DNA from 2 places in the Paenisporosarcina sp. P5_A11 genome. Region 2 is predicted to be linked to the other one. Evidence: riboswitches for the same ligand, from Rfam matches in the RefSeq annotation. Region 2 holds a riboswitch; the other holds the start of a gene.

Region 1 (5,436 bases), on a different contig from region 2:
AACATTAGTACTATTCAAAGACGGGCAACCAGTTGATAAAGTAGTTGGATTTAACCCGAAAGAAGCATTAGTAGAACTTGTAAACAAACACTCTTAATTAAACAGTATTATAAGTAATAGTAAAATAATATTAAAAACCGGGTACCCATGGGCACCCGGTTTTTTTCAACAGGTGATGACAAGTATGAATGAATTAATACAACAGAAATGCGCAATTTTACCAGACCATCCTGGTGTTTATTTAATGAAAGACAGACAGGATACGATTATTTATGTTGGTAAAGCAAAAGTATTGAAAAACCGTGTGCGCTCGTATTTCACGGGTAGTCATGACGGGAAAACACAACGTCTCGTCAATGAAATCGTAGACTTCGAATATATCGTGACATCATCAGACATTGAAGCGCTCATTTTAGAGTTAAATTTAATCAAAAAACATGATCCGAAATATAACATCATGTTAAAAGATGATAAAACGTATCCATATATTAAAATAACTGGTGAAAAACATCCGAAATTGATTACGACACGACAAGTTAAAAAGGACAAAGGAAAATACTTTGGGCCTTACCCTAATGCGTATGCCGCTAGTGAAACCAAAAAACTACTTGATCGTTTATACCCACTGCGAAAATGCCCGACATTACCAGACCGGGTTTGTTTGTACTATCATTTAGGCCAGTGTTTAGCACCTTGTGTAAAGCCTATTGAGCAAGATGCATATCGGGAGATTATTGATGAAATTACACGTTTTTTAAATGGTGGTTATCAGCAAGTCAAACAAGAACTAACAGAAAAAATGTCATCAGCGGCCGAGAATTTGGAATTTGAAAGAGCAAAAGAATACCGTGATCAAATCACACATATAGAAACAGTCATGGAAAAACAAAAAATGACGACGAACGACTTTACGGATCGTGATATTTTTGGCTTTGCCATTGATAAAGGTTGGATGTGTGTTCAAGTTTTCTTTGTGCGACAGGGTAAACTAATAGAACGAGATGTATCGGTATTCCCGTTAATCCAAGATCCTGATGATGAATTTTTAACATTTTTAGGTCAGTTTTATGATCAACCTCATCATATAAAACCTAAGGAAGTATTGTTGCCGCTTTCAGTTGATTTAGAATTAGCTAAGCAATTGCTTGAAATCAAAGTGGCTTCTCCAAGTCGTGGCAAGAAAAAGCAGATGATTGAATTAGCGACTAAAAATGCCGAAATTGCCATACGAGAGAAATTCCAGCTTATTGACCGCCAAGAACAACGAACAATTGGTGCTGTAGAAGAATTAGGTATAGCCATGAACATTGCTCCGCCGCTTCGGATTGAAGCATTTGATAACTCTCATATTTATGGAGCAGATGCAGTTTCAGCAATGGTTTCATTTATTGATGGCAAACCGAACCGAAAAGATTATCGTAAATACAAAACAAAAACTGCAGCACGACATGATGACTACGGGGCGATGCGAGAAGTTATTCGACGTCGATATACACGTGTGTTAAATGACCATCTACCTCTTCCAGATTTAATTGTCATTGATGGCGGGAAAGGGCAAATGGAAAGCGCTCGAGAAATTATTGAAGACGAACTAGGTTTATCCATTCCGATTGCGGGTCTTGCGAAAGATGCGAAACACCAAACATCTTCTTTGTTATACGGAGAACCACCTCAAATCATCCCGTTAAAACGAACGAGTGAAGGTTTTTATTTACTGCAACGTATTCAAGATGAAGTGCATCGATTTGCGATTACTTTCCATCGACAACAACGAGGCAAGCAAACCATAGCTTCGGCTTTAGATGGATTTGAAGGAATAGGTCCTAAACGCAAAAAAATGTTACTTAAACATTTTGGCTCTGTAAAACGTATTAAAGAAGCATCTGTTGATGAATTAAAAGGATCAGGGTTGCCTTTGCAAATTGCTGAATCCATGTCTGAATACTTTAAAAATGAGTCATTGTCAAAAGAGTAATCTTATGATATTGTTGACTCACTGAAATTGAATCACTAATGAAAGTTCAAAGTATGTTTGAACTATCATTGAAAAAGTGGTGATAGAGGTGCGAAAATCATCAGTAACTTGCATGAGGATGAACAGATCCGTTGACTGCTTTTGAAAGGGAAATTCGCCGAAGTACGATATTAACTGTCTAATGTCGCACTGGTTTTGCATTGAATAAATGCAGGATTGTCAGAATCTAATTGGATTCTGGAGGGCTATCTTCACATGGACGCTTCTTTAAGAACGGTCATGCATGGAGACAGCTTTTCACGATCACTCGTGGATAGGCTGTCTTTTTTAGCTTCTTTGGAAATAAGGGAGAGTTTACATTGAGTCGTTTGGTCATGAAATTTGGAGGAACATCAGTTGGCAACACAGAACGCATTCGAAACGTCGCAAAGCGCATCATAGGTGAAACTGCAAAAGGGCATGAAATTGTTGTGGTTGTCTCAGCAATGGGCAAAACGACTGATGAATTAATGCGTTTAGCACAAGATTTATCAGCAGAGCCTTCAAAACGTGAAATGGATATGTTGCTATCAACTGGAGAACAAGTGACGATTTCCTTACTTACGATGGCACTTCAACATATGGGGCAAGATGCGGTGTCATTCACTGGCTGGCAAGCAGGAATTGGAACAGAATCGGTTCATCGTAATGCTCGAATCGAGCACATTGATACCATTCGCATTGAACAAGCTTTGACCTCTGGACAGGTAGTAGTGGTTGCTGGGTTTCAAGGCATGGACGCATTCGGTGAAATTACAACGCTCGGACGTGGAGGTTCTGATACAACGGCTGTTGCAATAGCAGCAGCCATTCAGGCGGACCAATGTGATATTTACACGGATGTCAATGGTATTTATACATCAGATCCACGTTGCGTGGAAGGTGCTCGAAAATTACAGGAACTAGCATATGATGAAATGCTAGAGCTTGCCAATTTAGGTGCGGGTGTATTACATCCACGTGCAGTCGAATTTGCCAAAAATTATTCCATGCCACTTAGTGTTCGATCTAGCTTAACCGAAGAAACAGGGACGATATTATTGGAGGAACCCACATTGGAGAAAAACCTAATTGTGCGCGGTGTTGCATTTGAACCGGAGATTGTTCGTATGACGGTAGCATATAAAGTGCCATTTAACGGCTCTCTCGCAAAAATTTTCACAACACTAGCTAAACATCATGTGAACGTTGACATTATTGTTCAAAGTATCATGGAAGGCATACAACCAAGTGTGTCATTTTCTATTAAAAAAGAAGATTTTGCTGAAGCGGTACAAGTGTTAGAAAGTAATAAAGCTGATCTTGGTTACCAATCTATGAATTACGAAGTAGGTTTAGCCAAAGTTTCAATCGTTGGATCAGGCATGGTATCTAATCCTGGTGTAGCTGCTCAAATGTTCGATCGTTTGCGCATAGAAGGAATTCCCGTGAAAATGGTAAGTACATCAGAAATTAAAGTTTCGGTTGTTGTCCCTGAAAGTGAAATGCTAAAAGCGGCCAATGCATTGCATGATGAATATGAATTAACTGCAGTTCGAGTGTAAGGAAGTTTCATGATATAATGGGAATATATTCATAATCATGAGAGGTAGTGTGAGAAATGAACTGGCATCTAGTGGAGGATTTAATCAAAAAAGCACAGCGTGAGGGACAGTTTGACAATTTGCCTGGAGCGGGAAAACCTTTACCACCAGATGAATTTGCTCATTACCCGGAAGATATTCGAATGGTCATGCGCATCTTGAAAAATTCAGGACATGACGCAGAAGCTCAATTCATAAAAGAAGAAATGAGCGATTTGCAACATCAAATGAAAAAAGCCTTAGGTAAAGAAAAAACCGAATTGGAACAACAATACAATCAAAAACTGACACAAATGAACCGAATGTTATCGAAAAAAGGGATTCAAACAAATAGTAGTGCTTTTAAGCAATATCAATCTGAAATGAGCGATAGATTTAAATGGGATTAAAAAAGCTGGTAGTCACTTTGAAGTGACGCCAGCTTTTTTTGTATTTCGACCAAAAAGTGCAACTGAGCGGTTGCTCAGTCGCACTTTTTGGCGTTGACGTCTGAAAAGAGATGGGTGACGTCTGAAAAAAGAGGCGTGCCGTCTGAAAAAGGAAATGACGTAGGAAAAAAGTGAGTTGACGTAGGAGATTTGAGCATTGACGTAGGAAAAATGAGGGTTCACGTAGGAAAAAATCGCATCGACGTAGGAATCCATCAATTCCCCCTCAAAAAAACCAGCATGCACCCAAAAGGTGCATGCTGGCTGGTTCCACTAAATCTTTTCTTTTAAATCCCATTTTATATGAAAGTGGATGATGTTTTTCTTTATAAATTTTTCCTCGAAGCATTCTGTCAAGTAGCCACCTAACTTTTGTTGCTGTTGCGCCAAAAAGCCAGCTTCTAGGCGAAAACAACGCTTGTCGATTTGAAGTGCATCTGGTTCGCCAGTTAGTGTATAAAATGCTTCATCCTTTGAAAGACTATCAAGAGTTAACACACCCCAGCCAGCTTCTTCAAAAAAGGAAGATACTTCCTCCATTGAGAACAGCTGAAACTTGCGTGCTAATTCTTTTCCTGACCAATATAAAATATCATCTTCATGCTTGCCTAAAATTGTCGAAAGTACATGATCTCTAATTAATTCATATCCAAAAGCTGGTACTGTTTTTGTATCTGTCAATGTCATATAAATCCCGCTTTCTAACTAAATTCACGTTTAACTTTATTAATCTAAGAATTATTCATGTGCAAGGTAGGAAAAAGATGAGAAATCGAGAATTATCCTGCATTTTAATGTCATATGTAGTAGGCTACCTTGTCTTGACGCTCCCTTATGATGGGAGTACAATAAACATGTCATAATATTGTACCATGATGAGATATGCAGTCAATGTTGCTTTCGTTTCATACGAGGGTCTAAATTTGTCTGTCTATTTTGAAGTAATGAGGGGGGTAACAGTCTTGTCGAAAGATAATGAATTTTATTTACGCCGGTTGCATTCTCTACTTGGAATTATTCCAATAGGTTTGTTCGTGGCACAGCATTTGGTTATTAACCATTTTGCTACGCAGGGACCTGAGGCATTTAACAAAGCTTCGCACTTTATGGAAAGTTTACCATTCGTATTATTTTTGGAATGGTTTGTCATCTACATTCCTTTAATGTTCCATGCATTCTATGGTGTGTACATATCTTTTACTGCAAAAAGTAACACACAGCGTTATGGCACGTTCCGTAACTGGATGTTTCTTTTACAACGTGTAACAGGAGTTATTCTTGTCGTGTTTATTGCATGGCATATATTTGAGACAAGAATCCAAAAAGCAATTGGTGCTGATGAAGTTAACTTTGACATGATGGCTGATATTTTAGCAAATCCATTAATGTTTGTATTCTACGTGGTTGGTGT
Region 2 (16,052 bases):
AACCGATACTTGCCATCAAGTAAGTGGTCGAAAAGCTATAGATGACATAGCCGATTGCTACAAGAGGGGACTCACGAATTATTAGGTTCCTGAACAATCAGGAACATTTACACACAATTGAATTAGAGGGTTAAGTGATCTGTACTTGAAAAGATACTTTAACTATAAGTCCTCAGTCTTTTCTAAAGTCATACGTGTCACTGCGAACATCAAGTTCCATTCCATTTATGGATACAATATGTTCAGTGATCCAATCGATTTCGCCTTCTTCCATCCTATAAGCCCAATACAGGTTCCTTTTTTCTCTATTCTTTTCATGGTAGATTACTTCGCCTCTAACTGCAGGTGCAACCGTGGAGTGTGCATTGCTTACATAAGTCAGGACCGTGTACTCTCCGGTGGGGGAGAGTTCCTCAGCTAGCAGTTCACCTTCAGGGACACGGTTTATATTGAAAAATAAATAATTGATAATCATGAACAGGCTGAATAGAAGGAACCCGATAAGCAAAACAAAATAACCTATGCCTTTCAAAAATGTCTTCGACCACATAAACCTCACTCCTCTGTCCTTAATAAACGATGGGAAAAGGAAATGGTTTCAGGAATTTGTTAATGGATAAGTTTACAGACAATTTGTTTGGTAGTATGTTGCAAAGGTTTACTGTCCAGCTGCTTCTCAAACAAAAAGAAAGCTGATTTCAAAAAATTCTTAAAAGCAAGTTGAGCATAGTATGGTTGCAATTCTCCATTAGCGTTTGCCCTTTTTTCTCTAAGAGAGCGATCAAGCGAATAAAGCCAATCCGAAATAATTTCATCAGTTAAATGGTGAGTGGCTAAAGTGACAAATGCACGAGCTAATCGTTCTTCTTCATCGTCTTGATAACCGACTGCAATAGTGAGGAATCGAGCAATATGTTTGAGTACTTTTCGTGCATCTGCTTCTGTTGACAATGGATGTTTGATTAGTGATTCCAATAAATCAGCTCCATGGGCGACGGAATGTGCCCATCCTTTATCTTGAACATAGCCTCTCAAGTCCTGTTCTTTCATCATATAGTCATTTGAAGCATTGATGACTTGAAGGATGATGTCTTCATCGAGTATTTGTTTGGTTACATCATATTCTAAAATTGCCGCAAAGAAGAGAGACGTAAATGAGCGCGTAAAGACAGAATCTGTCGTTGAATTTTCTATATCGAAAAACAAGGAACGATTTTTTAATAGAGAGTTCAATATATATTCCAACTGCTCTTTTTCTAAACGATCTTCGAATATCAGTTTACAAAATGCACTAAAAATAAGTTGATCTCTTACGACAGGGTCGGTCGTGCCAATATTTTCAATCATTTCATCAAGAATATGTATTGATATATGAGTTACTTCCCCAGTGATTATACTAGTTAATGTTGTTTTTAAGTTTTCCATATTATTTCTCCTTTTTGTCTAACTCTACCTTATTTAAGAAAGAATCTTAAGTTGAATTATTGAAGTCTAAATGTCCAAAATACTCGAAGTGTGCCCATTTATTTTTTTACAAAAAATACGCATATATGATAATATTACCACATGATAAAATTACTTAATAGACTGGAGAGAAGTGAATGAGCCAAGGGGTGTACTGTGAAAAATGCGGAAGAGAAATTAAGTTTACTGGTGATTTAGTCACGACCACTTTTATGTTTCAAGTAGTACCTTATCATGAAGATTGTTTTGCAAAAGATTTAAAAGGTTTGCGCACGTTCTTTGTTTCCAATAATCCGATTAACGGAATAGCTGGCAATATTACAGTAATACTTTCAGCAATCATAGGGACATTCGTAATCATCTTTTTAGATGGGCTCACCAGGTTTATAGGCTTATTAGCATTAATCTCTTTAGGTTATCGACTATATTCATATATACGATTTGAAAAGAGATTGCCTGATTGAAGGATTGATGGCGTAAATATTACATAGAAGGACTATCGTAGACCAAGAAAGACGGCATTATCTGACAATTTAATGCTAAACTAGTAATATCTTATTAAAAAATTTGGAGGTAAAAGTGAAAATTCAACGAAAATTTTTAATTGGTCTAGCTACTATTATCATGTTTAGTGGAACGACATTAACAACAGTTCCAGAAACTTCAACAGTTCATGCAGATTCTCCTTATATAAGCTTACAAAAATCGATTAATAGCGTCATGTCTGATAGTAGAATGACCAGTGCATCTACTAGTGTAACGATTCGAAAAGCGTTAACAGGGGAAATCGTCTATCAAAAAAATGGTGATAAAGGCATTACTCCAGCTTCTTCATTAAAAATCCTCACGGCCTCTGCGGCATTGGAAACATTGGGAGAGAATTATCGTTTTTCTACAGATGTGTTAACTAACGGAAATGTTTCAAAAGGAACCTTGTATGGAAATCTGTATCTTCGGGGAAAAGGGGATCCTACTCTACTAAAAAAAGATTTTGATCATTTTGCCAATATGTTGGTCATTAGAGGAGTGAAACGACTTTCTGGCCACATTATTGGTGATGATACATGGTTTGACGCTGATCGACTGTCAGCTGGAATTGCGAAAGAAGATGAATCCTATTACTATGCAGCTCGAATTTCTGCTTTAAGTCTTTCACCGAACACGGACTACGATGCAGGGTCCTTAATTGTTGATGCCAAACCTTCAATCAATGGTCGAGTTGCAAAAATTACGTTAACACCAGCAACAAGTGTAGTCCGTATCGTCAATCAATCAAAAACAGTTCCAAAAGGATATTCAAATACATTGAAGATTAAACGTGAATACGGAACTAATAAAGTCATAATTACGGGTAATGCGCCTATTGGATCTGCTGGAAAGAAAGAGTGGATTGCCGTAGCCAACCCGACCGCTTATGCATTAGATGTGTTTAAAAAATCTTTAGCTTCTAAAGGAATTACATTTGTCTCTACATCTAAAGTTGTTTCAGGGAAAACACCTAATAATGCACGTGTGTTACTCTCGAAAAAATCAATGCCGTTAAAAGATTTAATGATTCCGTTTTTGAAACTAAGCAACAATACGCATGCAGAAGTTTTAGCGAAAGAAATGGGTAAAGTAAAATACGGAGAAGGTAGCTGGGATGCTGGTCTTAAAGTAATGAGAGAGTATGCGGGTTCCGTTGGTTTGGATGTCAACCAATGGGTGTTCGAAGACGCTGCTGGTATGTCACATGCTAACAAAGTACCCTCTAGTCAAATGACTCAATTACTCCATCACGTAAGATCTGAACCATGGTATGGTGTATTTTTAAAAGGACTTCCAATTGCCGGTGGATATGAACGATTCGTGGGTGGTACATTACGTCTAAGAATGAAAACGGCTCCAGCAAAAGGAAATGTGATGGCGAAAACGGGTAGTCTAGACAATGTTAGTGCACTAGCTGGCTATGTGAAAACTAGAGATGGAGAGTTGTTAGTTTTCTCTGTCCAAACTCAGAATACTAAGTCCAGCACGGTTCCTGTTATCGATCGTCTAGCAACAGCTATTGCGAATTCGAAAAAAACTCCTTAACGTATTTCGAAAAGAAAAATTAACAGAAATTCTAAGTTAGATTGCCACAGCCCCAAATTTCATTGGAGCAAGGGCAGTCTAATTTTTATTTAGATAAATTTGGATATTTATGCAGGAATTTAGGGATTTTTTTCGAATGTATGAAATAGATAGAAAAAAATAGCTGGGGGACATTATGAAACTAAAAATTTTACATACTAATGACATACATAGTAATTTTGAAAATTTTTCAAAAATTGCGACATTGATTGCGCAGCATAAAGATGACAATACATTAATTCTAGATGGCGGAGATTTCGCTGACTTTAAAAGCATCGAATTGCAAGGTACGAGAGGAATAACGGCAATTGAACTGCTGGAAGAAGTGGGATACAATGCATTGACTATAGGGAACAATGAAATGTTCAATGGCATGGATACGCTTGAACATATGGCAACCCACAGTTCTGTCCCGTTCATTAGCAACAACTTAGTGAGAAAAGAATTAAGCAACATCAAGGGAGTAGTTACGAGTACAATTATCAATAAAAATGGATTGCGTATACTGATTACGGGCTCTTCACCAGATATGGGTGTGTTCAATGAAGGTCTAGGGATTCATGTGCATCCTTATCAGGTTGCGATTGCGAATGAGATTGAACGAAATGAAGGTAAGTACGATTTGTGTATTTTGCTTAGCCATATCGGAACTGTAGCCGACGAAGACCTAGCGAAAGATATGCCCCAAATAGATGTTATCCTTTCTGCACACGATCACCAACTTTACAAAGAAGCAAAAATCGTCAATGGCACAATTATGAACAGTGCAGGGAAGTACGGAGAATATTTAGGAGTTGTGGAATTAGAAGTGAATCCGAATAGACACATAGAATTGCTTCATTCGGCCACTCTTTCTACCGAACACGGGAAGGAAGATGAGCGTGTACTGGCTATTCTTAAGGATAATAAAGAAATAGCTATTGAAACGTTGAGCAAGCCCCTCTATACAATCAGTCATCCTCTTTGGCATGATGTGCTTGAGGAAAATCCATTGACTAACCTAATTGCGGACGGGGTAAAAGACATGTTGCAGTGCGATATTGGTCTTATTAACAGTGGTATTGTCAATGCGGGTGTCTTTAACGATATTTCCAATAAAAAGCTAATTGAAATCTGTCCATCTCCTTTAAATCCAACGTCGTTTGAAGTGAAAGGAAAAGACATCAAATTAGCTCTTGAGCAATCACTGGATGTCCAAGTTTGTTTGGCAGATGGCAGAGGTCCTGGATTCAGAGGGAAATTCGTGGGAAGACTTCATATTTCCGGTGCTGATATCGTACATAACGGCAAAGTAATCGAAGTGGTCACCATTGGAGGACAACCGATGGAAGATGATGTTTGGTATTCAGTAGCAAGCTCTGATTATTTACAGCGCGGTTCAGGCTATGCATCACTTGCGAACAACCGCAACGATCAATACCAAGCAGAAGAAATCAAAGACGTCATCCGTCAATATGGTAACCAAACAGATTTTGTGGAGCGTGCGATGGATAACCGATGGAAACAGAAAACTAAAATGAACGTATAGAAAAACCGGTGCGGGAGATCTCCCGTACCGGTTTTGTTCATAAACGAAGGTAATTTAAATTAAAATAATCCGACCGCGTTACCATCTGAGTCAACATCCATATTCAATGCGGCAGGTTGTTTTGGTAAACCTGGCATGGTCATGATGTCACCCGTTAGACAGACTAAGAAGCCAGCACCGAGTTTCGGGATAATGTCCCGGATGGTAATGGTAAACCCTTCAGGACGCCCATGAAGGGAAGGTTGATCAGAAAGAGAATATTGAGTTTTGGCCATACAAATTGGCAATGCATCCCAGCCATATTTTTTTAGTTCTACTAGCTTTTTCTTGGCACTATCTGTTAACTGAATGTCAGATCCACCATACACTTGTTGAACAATAATTCGAAGTTTTTCTTCGACCGAATCGGTTTCATCATAAAGCATAGTAAAGTTTTTCGGTTTAGCTAATTCTTCTTTAACAAGCTTAGCTAATTCAAGTCCACCTTTACCACCTTGCTCCCATACATTGGTCAATGCAATCTGAACACTTTGTGATTTAGCCCAATTCATAACTTCTTGTAACTCATCTTGTGCATCTGCTGTAAAACGGTTTAATGCAACGACTGGTTCAATACCAAATTGACGAATCGTATCTACGTGTTTTGCTAAGTTCGACATCCCGCGTTTCACGGCATCAGCATTTGGTTGTGTAAGTTGATTCTTCTCAACATCCCCATGCATCTTGAGGGCACGTACGGTCGCAACAATGACTACGGCATCTGGGTGGAAGTTACCTTTTCTTGATTTGATGTGCATGAATTTCTCAGCACCTAAATCTGCCCCAAACCCAGCTTCCGTTATGACGATATCTGCCAGTCTTCTAGCGGTATTTGTTGCCATCAAAGAATTACAGCCATGGGCAATATTCGCAAAAGGACCACCGTGAATGATTGCAGGAGTACCTTCAATGGTTTGCACCAAGTTCGGCTTGAATGCATCTTTTAATAGCAATGTGAGAGCACCTTCAACACCTAATTGTCGTACAGTTACGGGTTCTTTATCATATGTATAAGCAATGACCATTTGAGCAAGGCGCTCTTTCAAATCTTCGAGGCTGGTTGCCAAGCATAAGACTGCCATAATTTCAGAGGCCACGGTGATATCAAATCCATCTTGTCTAGGAACCCCTTGTAGTGGACCACCTAAACCTATAGTTACTTGTCTTAATGCACGGTCATTCATATCAAGAACTCGTTTCCACGCAATTCTTCTTGGATCTAGATTTAGTGCATTACCTTGATGTAAATGATTATCGATAAGCGCGGATAATGCATTATTTGCTGATGTGATGGCATGTATATCTCCGGTGAAATGAAGATTGATGTCTTCCATCGGCAATACTTGTGCGAATCCGCCGCCAGTTGCTCCTCCTTTCATTCCCATAACAGGTCCTAGCGATGGTTCACGCATTGCGACGATGACAGACTCATGTAGTTGATTAAATGCGTCAGCAAGTCCTACCGTAACCGTCGACTTTCCTTCACCAGCAGGTGTTGGACTGATGGCTGTAACTAAGACGACTTGGCCTTGAGTGGTTACTGGTGGCAGAGAATGGACGTCAATCTTGGCTTTATAATTTCCGTATAATTCAAGTGCCTTTTGTGGTATTCCTGCTTTATCAGCAATTTCCTGTATCGGTAACATCGTTGCATTCGTAGCAATGGATAAGTCTGTAAACGACATGAATTCTCCAACTTTCCTTTTTCCTTTTATGGAAATATTAATTGATCCTGCTTTTCTTATATCGCAATCATGAACTAACTACAGAGTAAATTCAACTTCGCTTATGATTTAACAACCATCTATTTTTAGTTTTCATAATCTACTCCTTTTCCTATTATGATGTGTTTATAGGAATTCACAGAATGACCTTCCTAATTCTCTATTTGACAATACTAACTTACAAAATTCATAGATTCAAGTGAATTTTTAGTTAAAAGTCGAACGATTTAATTATGTTTAATAAAAATAATTCGTCTTTTTATTTCGCAAGGGACACCCAGCTATCTAGAATTGAATGATATATCTTAACCGAAACAACAAAAATAAGCATTCAAGCGCTTGAAGCGTGTGATAAAAGTGAATTCCGGGTATACCTAAACCAAACCACATTCTATAAATGATTCGAAGGAGGAATATGCATGCCCGATAATAAAAATAAAGACAAACACAATCATGATGATAAAACCATTACTCGTAAGGATAATGAAACAAAAAATGTTAAACTTTCATCAAACGATGTTTCAGAAGAGAAAAATGAAAATACAGAGACTGTGGTGACGCAACCCCGCATTAATACAGAAGGTCTCTAATGATCAATGGACTATCTCAGATGAGTTAGTCTTTTTTTATGAGTTCATATTCAACTAGCATTATTAGGATAAAACAGAAGTCTTTTTTGGGATTTCACTCGAAAATTATTAAGCTCTTGGTGTATAATGCAACAGTGAGCAAGCGTAAAGTATACGGTATGAAATTATCATTATTTAGATAGACACACCGGGAAGAGAGTGAATCGAAATGGGACGTAAGTGGAATAATATTAAAGAAAAGAAAGCTTCAAAAGATTCAAATACAAGTCGAATCTATGCTAAGTTTGGACGCGAAATATATGTAGCTGCAAAACAAGGTGAACCAGATCCAGAGTCTAACCGAGCATTAAAAATTGTTTTAGAACGCGCAAAAACATATAGTGTGCCAAAAGCAATTGTCGATCGTGCCATTGAAAAAGCAAAAGGCGGATCAGAAGAAAGTTATGATGAACTACGTTATGAAGGCTTCGGACCAAATGGCTCAATGGTTATCGTTGATGCGCTGACAAATAACGTCAATCGTACAGCTTCAGATGTACGTGCTGCATTTGGTAAAAACGGTGGAAACATGGGTGTCAGCGGATCTGTGGCTTACATGTTTGATGCAACGGCTGTTATTGGGATTGATGGAAAAACGGCAGATGAAATATTCGAACTTTTAGTCGAAGCGGACGTCGATGTACGTGATGTTTTAGAAGAAGAAGAATCAGTCATTGTTTATGCTGAACCAGATCAGTTCCATGCAGTTCAAGAAGCATTTAAAACCATAGGAATTACAGACTTTACTGTAGCTGAACTGACGATGCTTGCGCAAAACGACATTCCTCTTGATGCGGATGCTCAAATTCAATTCGAGAAAATGATTGATGCATTAGAAGATTTAGAAGATGTTCAACAAGTTTATCATAATGTTGATTTAGGCGAATGAAGAGAAATCCAACACCGTAAATGGTTGTTGGATTTTTTTGTTTTTACATACTAAGAAAAATAAAAGAAACAGTTCTAATCACGAAAAAGCGTTGTCCAGCTCCACAGATCAGTCCGCTCCACTTTTCTTGTGAAAATTGAAAAAGGGACATGCCCGATTGGACATGCCCCTTTGATAGACAAGATAACATATAAAGCTTTGAATGATATTTTTCATCCCGAATATTCGGGGAATAATTTCCTAAGAAAGTGTTCCGTTCTTTCCGTGCCGCGGTCATTTGTCCACTGGTTGTCTTCCTTAAGCAACGTAAACCCTACCTTCTTTTACGTCCTTGCGACCCTTTAGTCGCGCCAGTGTGAATAAGTTTAATCAAAAACATCGAGTAGATGCCAGAATTTCAAATCTTAATTGCTATTTGTTAACTAGATTATTATTACATAAAATCTGGGCTATGTCAATTTGTGGTCACTAATTTTAACATAACATGTGAAGCATCCCTGTAAACCATTACCGCTATTAGCATCTTTACGAAATGCTCTTACTTTACTTTCATTTCTTTTGTTATATTAAAAACTCCGCGAAATCCCTAGGTCCCTCTTTATAAATTACATAAGATAATAATAATCATTGAAGGAAAGGGGGACTTTATCATGGATTATTATGGCGGTTACGGTGGCGGTTACGGCGCTTGTGGGGGTTTTGCACCATGTGGTGGTGGTCAGCACGAGGAATGCTGCCCTCGTAGAGGTAGCACTTTTGCATTAATTGTAGTTCTTTTCATCTTATTGATCATTATCGGAGCAACTTTTAACCATAAGAGATGCTAAGTAAGTAGTTACAAGATATTTACGCACGTATAAGTGATGAATATCTTGAAATTCCCCTAAACATTATCCAAATTGAGTAAAGAGTGCCTTAGACGGCACTCTTTTTTATTGTGATTTTATATCTGAACTATCGCTAACCGCAATATGCTTCCAGGTAGTCATTATGGCGTTCAAGGTTGAACAAAACACTATTTCTGTTGCAAAATTATTGAGAGGTTGTTTTGTGTGTATGTTCTACGAAAGATGGCTCATTGCAAGACACGATGTATGATTATGATTGAAGGTCTAAATCTCATGACATTAAAACACCCACTTCATCTACATAATGAAGTGGGTGTTTGCGTATTAAATGTTAGCTTTTTTTACTTGTTTATAAAATAAAATCCCGCTTGCGAGTAAAAGGACTCCAAATGTAAATGTTTTGATATCCGCAGTTCCTGCATAAATCACCCAGATGGAGTAAGCAGTAGCAAGAGCACCGATAATCCCATCTGTAATTCTACTTCTGACATTTGTATATGTTTCCCCAGTAAAGACAAGCTTTAACTGGAATGCAGAGGAAATGAAATAAGGAACTAAATAAGATAGTGTAGCTACAATAATAATGAAATCAAAAGCTGAAGCAATCGTATTCGAAATCGTGGAGAAAATGAACACTTGTCCAATTAAATTCGTGATTATCAATGAAAGGACAGGAATTCCTTTTTTATTTACTTTTGCGAATGAAGGGAGGAATAACCCTTGTTTAGCTGCTTGATAAGGAATTTCAGCACTTAGCATGACCCAACCGATTGTTGAACCAAATAAACTAATCAATCCAATTGCTGCAAMAATTTCCCCGCCTACTGGTCCCAACACAGTTGAAATAGCATCAATTAGCGGTTTATCAGAAGCAATTAAAGCATCATGGTTTAACATACCTAAAACTAATGTGCTGATACCCATATAAAGGGCAAGTGCGATTAGCAGTCCAATCGTTGTTGCGCGCTTAACGTCAATTGATTTTTTAGCTCGTGAAGCAAAAACAATGGCAGATTCAATGCCAAGAAATGCCCAAAGAGTGGCTACTGCGGCACTATTCACTTGCCCAAACAGACTGACTGAATGTCCTAATTCATCGTATCTTGGTGCTACAAAAGGAAGAATATTTGCTTTTTGGAATGCAAATAAACCAATCACAATAAATAAGATGAAACCAATTACTTTTGTTGCTGTGGCAACGAAATTTATCTTACCAGCATTTTCAAGACCATTTAATATAATAAAATGAACACCCCAAAGAAGGAGTGTACAAACTGTAAAGGTTAATGCATTTCCTACTCTTAATGTGAAAGATCCAATTGTAAACAGTTCAGCCTGATTTACTAATATAGGGAAGAACGTAGTTAAATAACCTGCAAAAGTTGTGATGATGGCGATATTACCAGCAACATTCCCAAACCAATATCCCCAAGTAGACATAAATCCTGACATTGTGGAAGCATTACTACCAGACTTAAATAATTCCTTCGCATAAATTTGAGGACCCCCGGTTAGATTAGGTTTTCTTATTGCCAAATTACCAAACACAAGAGCAATCATTAGTACACCGAAACCTGTGACTAACCAAGCCGATATAACGCCAGCAGGGCTTGCAACTTCGCTTAATGTACGAGGCAGCATAAAAATACCGGAGCCCACCATATTTCCAACTACTAACGCAGTTAATATCCATAAACCAAGTTTTTTATTTGTATTCATCGTATTTTCCTCTCTATCGAAACTCGATTGACTCAAAATAAGAAATTACATGTCTTGTCAAAAAGAGTATAAAAAAAGCACACTCAGAAACGGTGTGCAAAAACCGGATCAGTCAAAAGATAGTTCAACATAGTGACTCACTATGACAGTCCTGCCCCTTTCGGATACAGTCCCAGCTCCCATAACCAGAGTGTTATAGTACTTCGGCAATAAATCCTTTCGTTTGATATCAGCAAGTTCTCTGACTCTCCTTCAAACTATTCATATTTATTGCGACCTCTACCTCATCTTGAGCTGATGAGGAATATATTTATTCAACTGTATTAATATAAATACATTCTTAGAGGATGTCAAACATAATCATTGTCACAAGGGAGAGCTAAAAAGTCTGTATACCCACGATAATTATTTTAAAACTGTTTGACTTTGACGTAACGTGAAGGTGTACGATTAACTTATCGGGAGGTGAAGTATGGAATATACGGTGCAAAAGCTTGGGAAGATGGCAGGTATCAGTACCCGGACGTTGCGTTATTATGATGAAATTGGCATGCTCAAGCCGGCGAGAATCAATTCATCAGGATATCGGATTTATGGTGAGAAAGAAGTTAATTTACTGCAGCAAATCATGTTTTATAAAGAACTTGGAATTAAATTAGAGACGATTAATCAAATTGTGACGTCACCAACTTTTGATGAAGCAAAAGCCTTAGCGGATCACCGTTCGCAACTCCTTGATAAGCGAGCCCAGTTAGATTTATTAATTGCCAATGTCGAAAAAACAATTTCATCGAAGGGAGGGGAAATAGAAATGACAGACAATGAAAAGTTTGAAGGATTTAAACAAAAAATGATTGATCAAAATGAAAAGACTTACGGAAAAGAGATTCGCGAGAAGTATGGTGATGAAACCGTCAATAAATCCAATGCAAAAGTAAAAAACATGACGCAATCACAACACGATGAAGTGAAGCGACTTTCCGAAGAAGTACAGACGACTTTAGCTGAAGCATTTAAAACAGGAGATCCATCAAGCGACCTTGCGCAAAGAGCAGCAGATCTGCATAAACAATGGCTTATGTATTTTTGGAATGAATATAGCAAAGAAGCGCACGAAAATCTTGCACAAATGTACGTAGATGATGAACGATTTACCATGTATTACGATAAAGAAGTTCCAGGTACCGCTGAATTTCTTAAAGATGCTATCCATGTCTACACTGGGTTGCGCAAATAAAAAAACGTGTATCGATGACTAAAACATCGATACACGTTTTTGACGTCTGAAAAATTAAGGGTCACGTCTGAAAAATCGATGTTGACGTCTGACTTTTTTGGCTTGACGTCTGAAAAATAGCATCTCACGTCTGAAATGCATTAAATAGGAAATTTCCCTCTATAAAATCATTTGAAATCGAGACATCCCTGGATATGATTTATCCGTTTGAATAACCCATATGTAGGAAACAATAAGTATCTAGACCTTACAGAGAGGAGAGAATTTATGATAAGAAAGCCGTGGTTAATGACTCAGGAATGGCATGACGTATTATTTCTTCATTGGCCTGTTCCTACAGAATTGCTGAGGAATCACATACCTAAAGAACTGGAACTCGATTTATATAACAACATGGCATGGATCGGTTTTGTGTTTTTTAAGGTAAAAGGGAATCGACCTAGGTTTATCCCTCCTATACCTGGGGTGAGTTCTTTTTTAGAATTAAATATTCGAACGTATGTTACATACAAGGGAAGAAGAGGTATTCATGCCTTTAGTTTAGAAGCCAGTAATTCTTTGATTGTTAAGTTGACGACTCTTGGTAACTTTTTGCCTTACCGATATGCGAATGTGAGATTAAAACGACATAAGAAAATATTCACATATAGTATATCTGAAATGTTTATTACTACATTTGAAGTGGTTTCCAAACCAATTGAAAGTAATCATTTTGAACAATGGCTAACGGAGCGTTATCACTTATGGGCCAAAACGCAACATCATTTATTTAGAATAGATACCTATCATTCGCCTTGGGTGTTGCAACATGTAAGCGGAAGAATTCATGATAAATCGAAGTTGTCGTTTTTGCAGAGGGATTTTCAAGAAGATAGTCCAGTCGCTCATTATTCCAAAATGAAAAAAGCGCGATTTTTCGCGCCTGTGAGGGAATATTAAAAGGTTTTTCTTGAACCGTGTTGAGAATTTGGGGAATCGCGAATAGACGACAAGAATGCGCGAATAGACGACAAAAATCCGCGCATAGACACATAAAATCACTATGAAGTTCTAGTCAAGAGGAGTAAGAGCTTTCGTCTGATCCATGTAGATAAAGGCATCATAACGACTTCCGATTTTTGAAGGGACGTAATTGCCATATGCTTCGTATTCGGGATTGTACACCACGCCAATTGCTCTATGGCCAATCCAATTATTAAACAAATGTCGATTTTCTTCATTAAAGATTAACAGTTTATTAATTGCACCTGTATTATGCAGTGCAGCTTCCCAAGAGTCTTTCATGGCTGGAGGCACATCAATTTGTTTATATGCAATTCCCCATTCATCAGCAGCGATGACCGTCCCTCTATTGGTTCCAAATCCCACAGCGTAGACATTTTCCTTTCTATTCTGTTGACGAAGGATTTGCCCAACATTAATCATGCCTGCCGCTTCCATGTCTGTTGCAGATGCGTCTCCAATGTGTGTGTTATGTTCCCAAATGATAATTTTCGCGTCATTACCATGGTAATCCAAGATTTCGTTGATCGCCTCAACCATATGCTCATCCCGAACATTCCAGGACAAATCATCACTTTGAACCATTGCACGATAATATTCTTCAGCATTTTGGACAACCATCGCATTGATTTTAAGATTCAAGTCCAATTCCTGTGGATCTTTGTAGTTTTCTTCGTGAGATCGAATGGAAGTTAAGAGCTTTGAAACCTCATCTACACATGCTTGTGAGAGATTAACGGAGGACATTGCATAGCTTTCAGGATGTCGGTTATATGGTTCAAAACAAGAGAATGCTTTTTTTGCCAGTTCCAACTCCATGCTATCTGGTTTTGTCTTGCTTAAGTATGTAATTACTTCATTAATAGATTCCCACAAACTGTATACATCAATTCCATAGAAACCTACTTTCAGCGACGCTTCTTTTTGTTCATTGTGCACCTTCAACCATGAAACAAATTCAGCAATTTCTTCATTGGCCCACATCCAAGTTGGCCATCGATTGAATGACTTCAACACACCACGGACGTCTTTCTCCTCCTCGGTATAACCTTTTATATATCTATTAATTTGCTGGGTGGAAGGCCAATCTCCTTCCACGGCGATTAGTGTAAATCCTTTTTCCTCAATAAGCCTTTTTGATAGTTCTGCTCTTACCGTATAAAACTCGGAAGTGCCGTGACTAGCTTCACCTAGGAGAACGATCTTTGCGTCACCAATTGCTTCAATAATTGGTTCTAAATCTTCAGTTGTTTCGAAAGATATAGCATGTTTCTTTATGGATTCTTTAAGAGATTTCAATTAAAACACTCCTTTTCAATGTCTGGCTTTAATTACTTTCGCTTTCGTGATGTCTAGCTCCAAGTGCCAGCTCGCACCTCCGCTTCAGAAACTCATGCGAAAACAGGTTTTCGATTCGTTTCTTCCACCGTCGGAGTCGAGCTAGAATGGCACTTTTCACTTTTCGTATAAGTTTGAGTTAAGTGGTGCTTTTTCATTCATTTCAAGTTTACTCTGTTTCGAATAATAAAAAGAATTGATCCAAAGTTTTGACTCTGGACCAATTCTTTATTAATCAATTATTTGAATATGTGTATCTTCAAACCACACATGCATTTGTGCTAGATGGGCTAGTAACTGAGGTCCAGACATTAATTGGCCAAACCAAGGAACTTTAAATGCTGTACCTTTAGATTCAACAAGTTCGTTTAGACGGTTGCGATCAAATAATTCGTGAAGAATGGAATTTTTATCTGTTAGAATTTCTTTCAGCCACAATTGAACCTTGTCTGTGTAGTAAGGGTTATGCGTTTTTGGATATGGGCTCTTTTTTCGGTAAAGGACATCGTCAGGTAATAGACCTTCTAATGCTTTACGCAAAATACCTTTTTCTCGATTTCCAACCATTTTAATTTCCCATGGGATATTCCAAGCATATTCAACGAGTCGATGATCTGCAAATGGTACACGTACTTCTAAGCTAGCCCCCATACTCATGCGATCTTTGCGATCGAGTAGCGTAGTCATGAACCACACGATATTTAAATAAAACATTTCTCTTCGTTTTGCCTCGATAGCTGTCTCTCCATATAGTCGTGGAGTTTCAGAGATGGTCTCTTCATAAGCTTGTCGGGCATATTCTTCGAGTTTAAGTTTTTGGCGCCAATGCTCTTTTAATAACGAGGCACGTTCGGTTGTTGAACGCATCCATGGAAAACCTGTTCCGTTTAAATCATTGGTATTGTGAAACCAAGGGTAACCTCCAAAAATTTCATCCGCACATTCACCAGATAACCCGACTGTGAAATCTTGTTTTATTTCTCGACAAAACCAGAGCAAGGAAGAGTCCACATCCGCCATTCCTGGTAAATCTCGCACATGAACGGCTTCTGTTAAATAATCGATTAGTTGATCCTGTGTAATAATCGAAGAATGATGTATGGTTTGAAAAGCATTGACCACTTTCCCGATCCATGGTCCGTCTGCATTGGGCTGAAAATCATTTGCTTTAAAAAACTTGTCATTGTCTTCGTAGTCGATAGAATACGTATGAAGTGGACCTTTTCCTTCTTGCTTATAACGGTTAGCTGCGATAGCAGTAATGGCACTTGAATCAACTCCACCCGATAAAAACGTACATAAAGGAACGTCTGAAACGAGTTGCCGCTCGACTGCATCTGTTACGAGGAATCGCACTTTCTCAGCCGTCTCATCGAGAGAATCCGTGTGGACTTCACTTTTAACGTTCCAGTAACGCCAAATTCGAAGACCTAGCCGTGATACAGACATTGCATGAGCAGGGCGTAATTCATTGACTCCGTGGAATACCCCTGAACCTGGCTTTCTAGATGGACCAACGGCTA

What was found. A riboswitch is a leader RNA that binds a small molecule or an ion and turns the genes downstream of it on or off. The one in region 2 is predicted to bind lysine.
Region 1: linked by a shared signal. The riboswitch ahead of AC1DOS_RS15195 (aspartate kinase) and the one ahead of AC1DOS_RS00485 (amino acid permease) in region 2 are both predicted to bind lysine.

What each region holds. Positions count from the first base shown of each region.
Region 1 covers NZ_JBFUKT010000138.1:3,709-9,144, forward strand. The annotation lists gene trxA (thioredoxin) at 1-97, shown strand, start outside; gene uvrC (excinuclease ABC subunit UvrC) at 185-1,975, shown strand; lysine riboswitch at 2,051-2,231, shown strand; gene AC1DOS_RS15195 (aspartate kinase) at 2,335-3,558, shown strand; gene AC1DOS_RS15200 (DnaJ family domain-containing protein) at 3,615-3,986, shown strand; gene AC1DOS_RS15205 (YslB family protein) at 4,299-4,712, opposite strand; partial or broken gene AC1DOS_RS15210 (succinate dehydrogenase cytochrome b558 subunit) at 4,988-5,436, shown strand, end outside.
Region 2 covers NZ_JBFUKT010000001.1:86,581-102,632, reverse strand. The annotation lists gene AC1DOS_RS00530 (DUF5412 family protein) at 173-550, opposite strand; gene AC1DOS_RS00525 (DUF2785 domain-containing protein) at 610-1,425, opposite strand; gene AC1DOS_RS00520 (hypothetical protein) at 1,602-1,928, shown strand; gene dacB (D-alanyl-D-alanine carboxypeptidase/D-alanyl-D-alanine endopeptidase) at 2,044-3,537, shown strand; gene AC1DOS_RS00510 (bifunctional metallophosphatase/5'-nucleotidase) at 3,713-5,104, shown strand; gene AC1DOS_RS00505 (formate--tetrahydrofolate ligase) at 5,164-6,828, opposite strand; gene AC1DOS_RS00500 (hypothetical protein) at 7,287-7,457, shown strand; gene AC1DOS_RS00495 (YebC/PmpR family DNA-binding transcriptional regulator) at 7,666-8,385, shown strand; gene AC1DOS_RS00490 (YjcZ family sporulation protein) at 9,036-9,212, shown strand; gene AC1DOS_RS00485 (amino acid permease) at 9,558-10,952, opposite strand; lysine riboswitch at 11,065-11,242, opposite strand; gene AC1DOS_RS00480 (MerR family transcriptional regulator) at 11,425-12,189, shown strand; gene AC1DOS_RS00475 (YqjF family protein) at 12,457-13,128, shown strand; gene AC1DOS_RS00470 (erythromycin esterase family protein) at 13,240-14,490, opposite strand; gene asnB (asparagine synthase (glutamine-hydrolyzing)) at 14,761-16,052, opposite strand, start outside.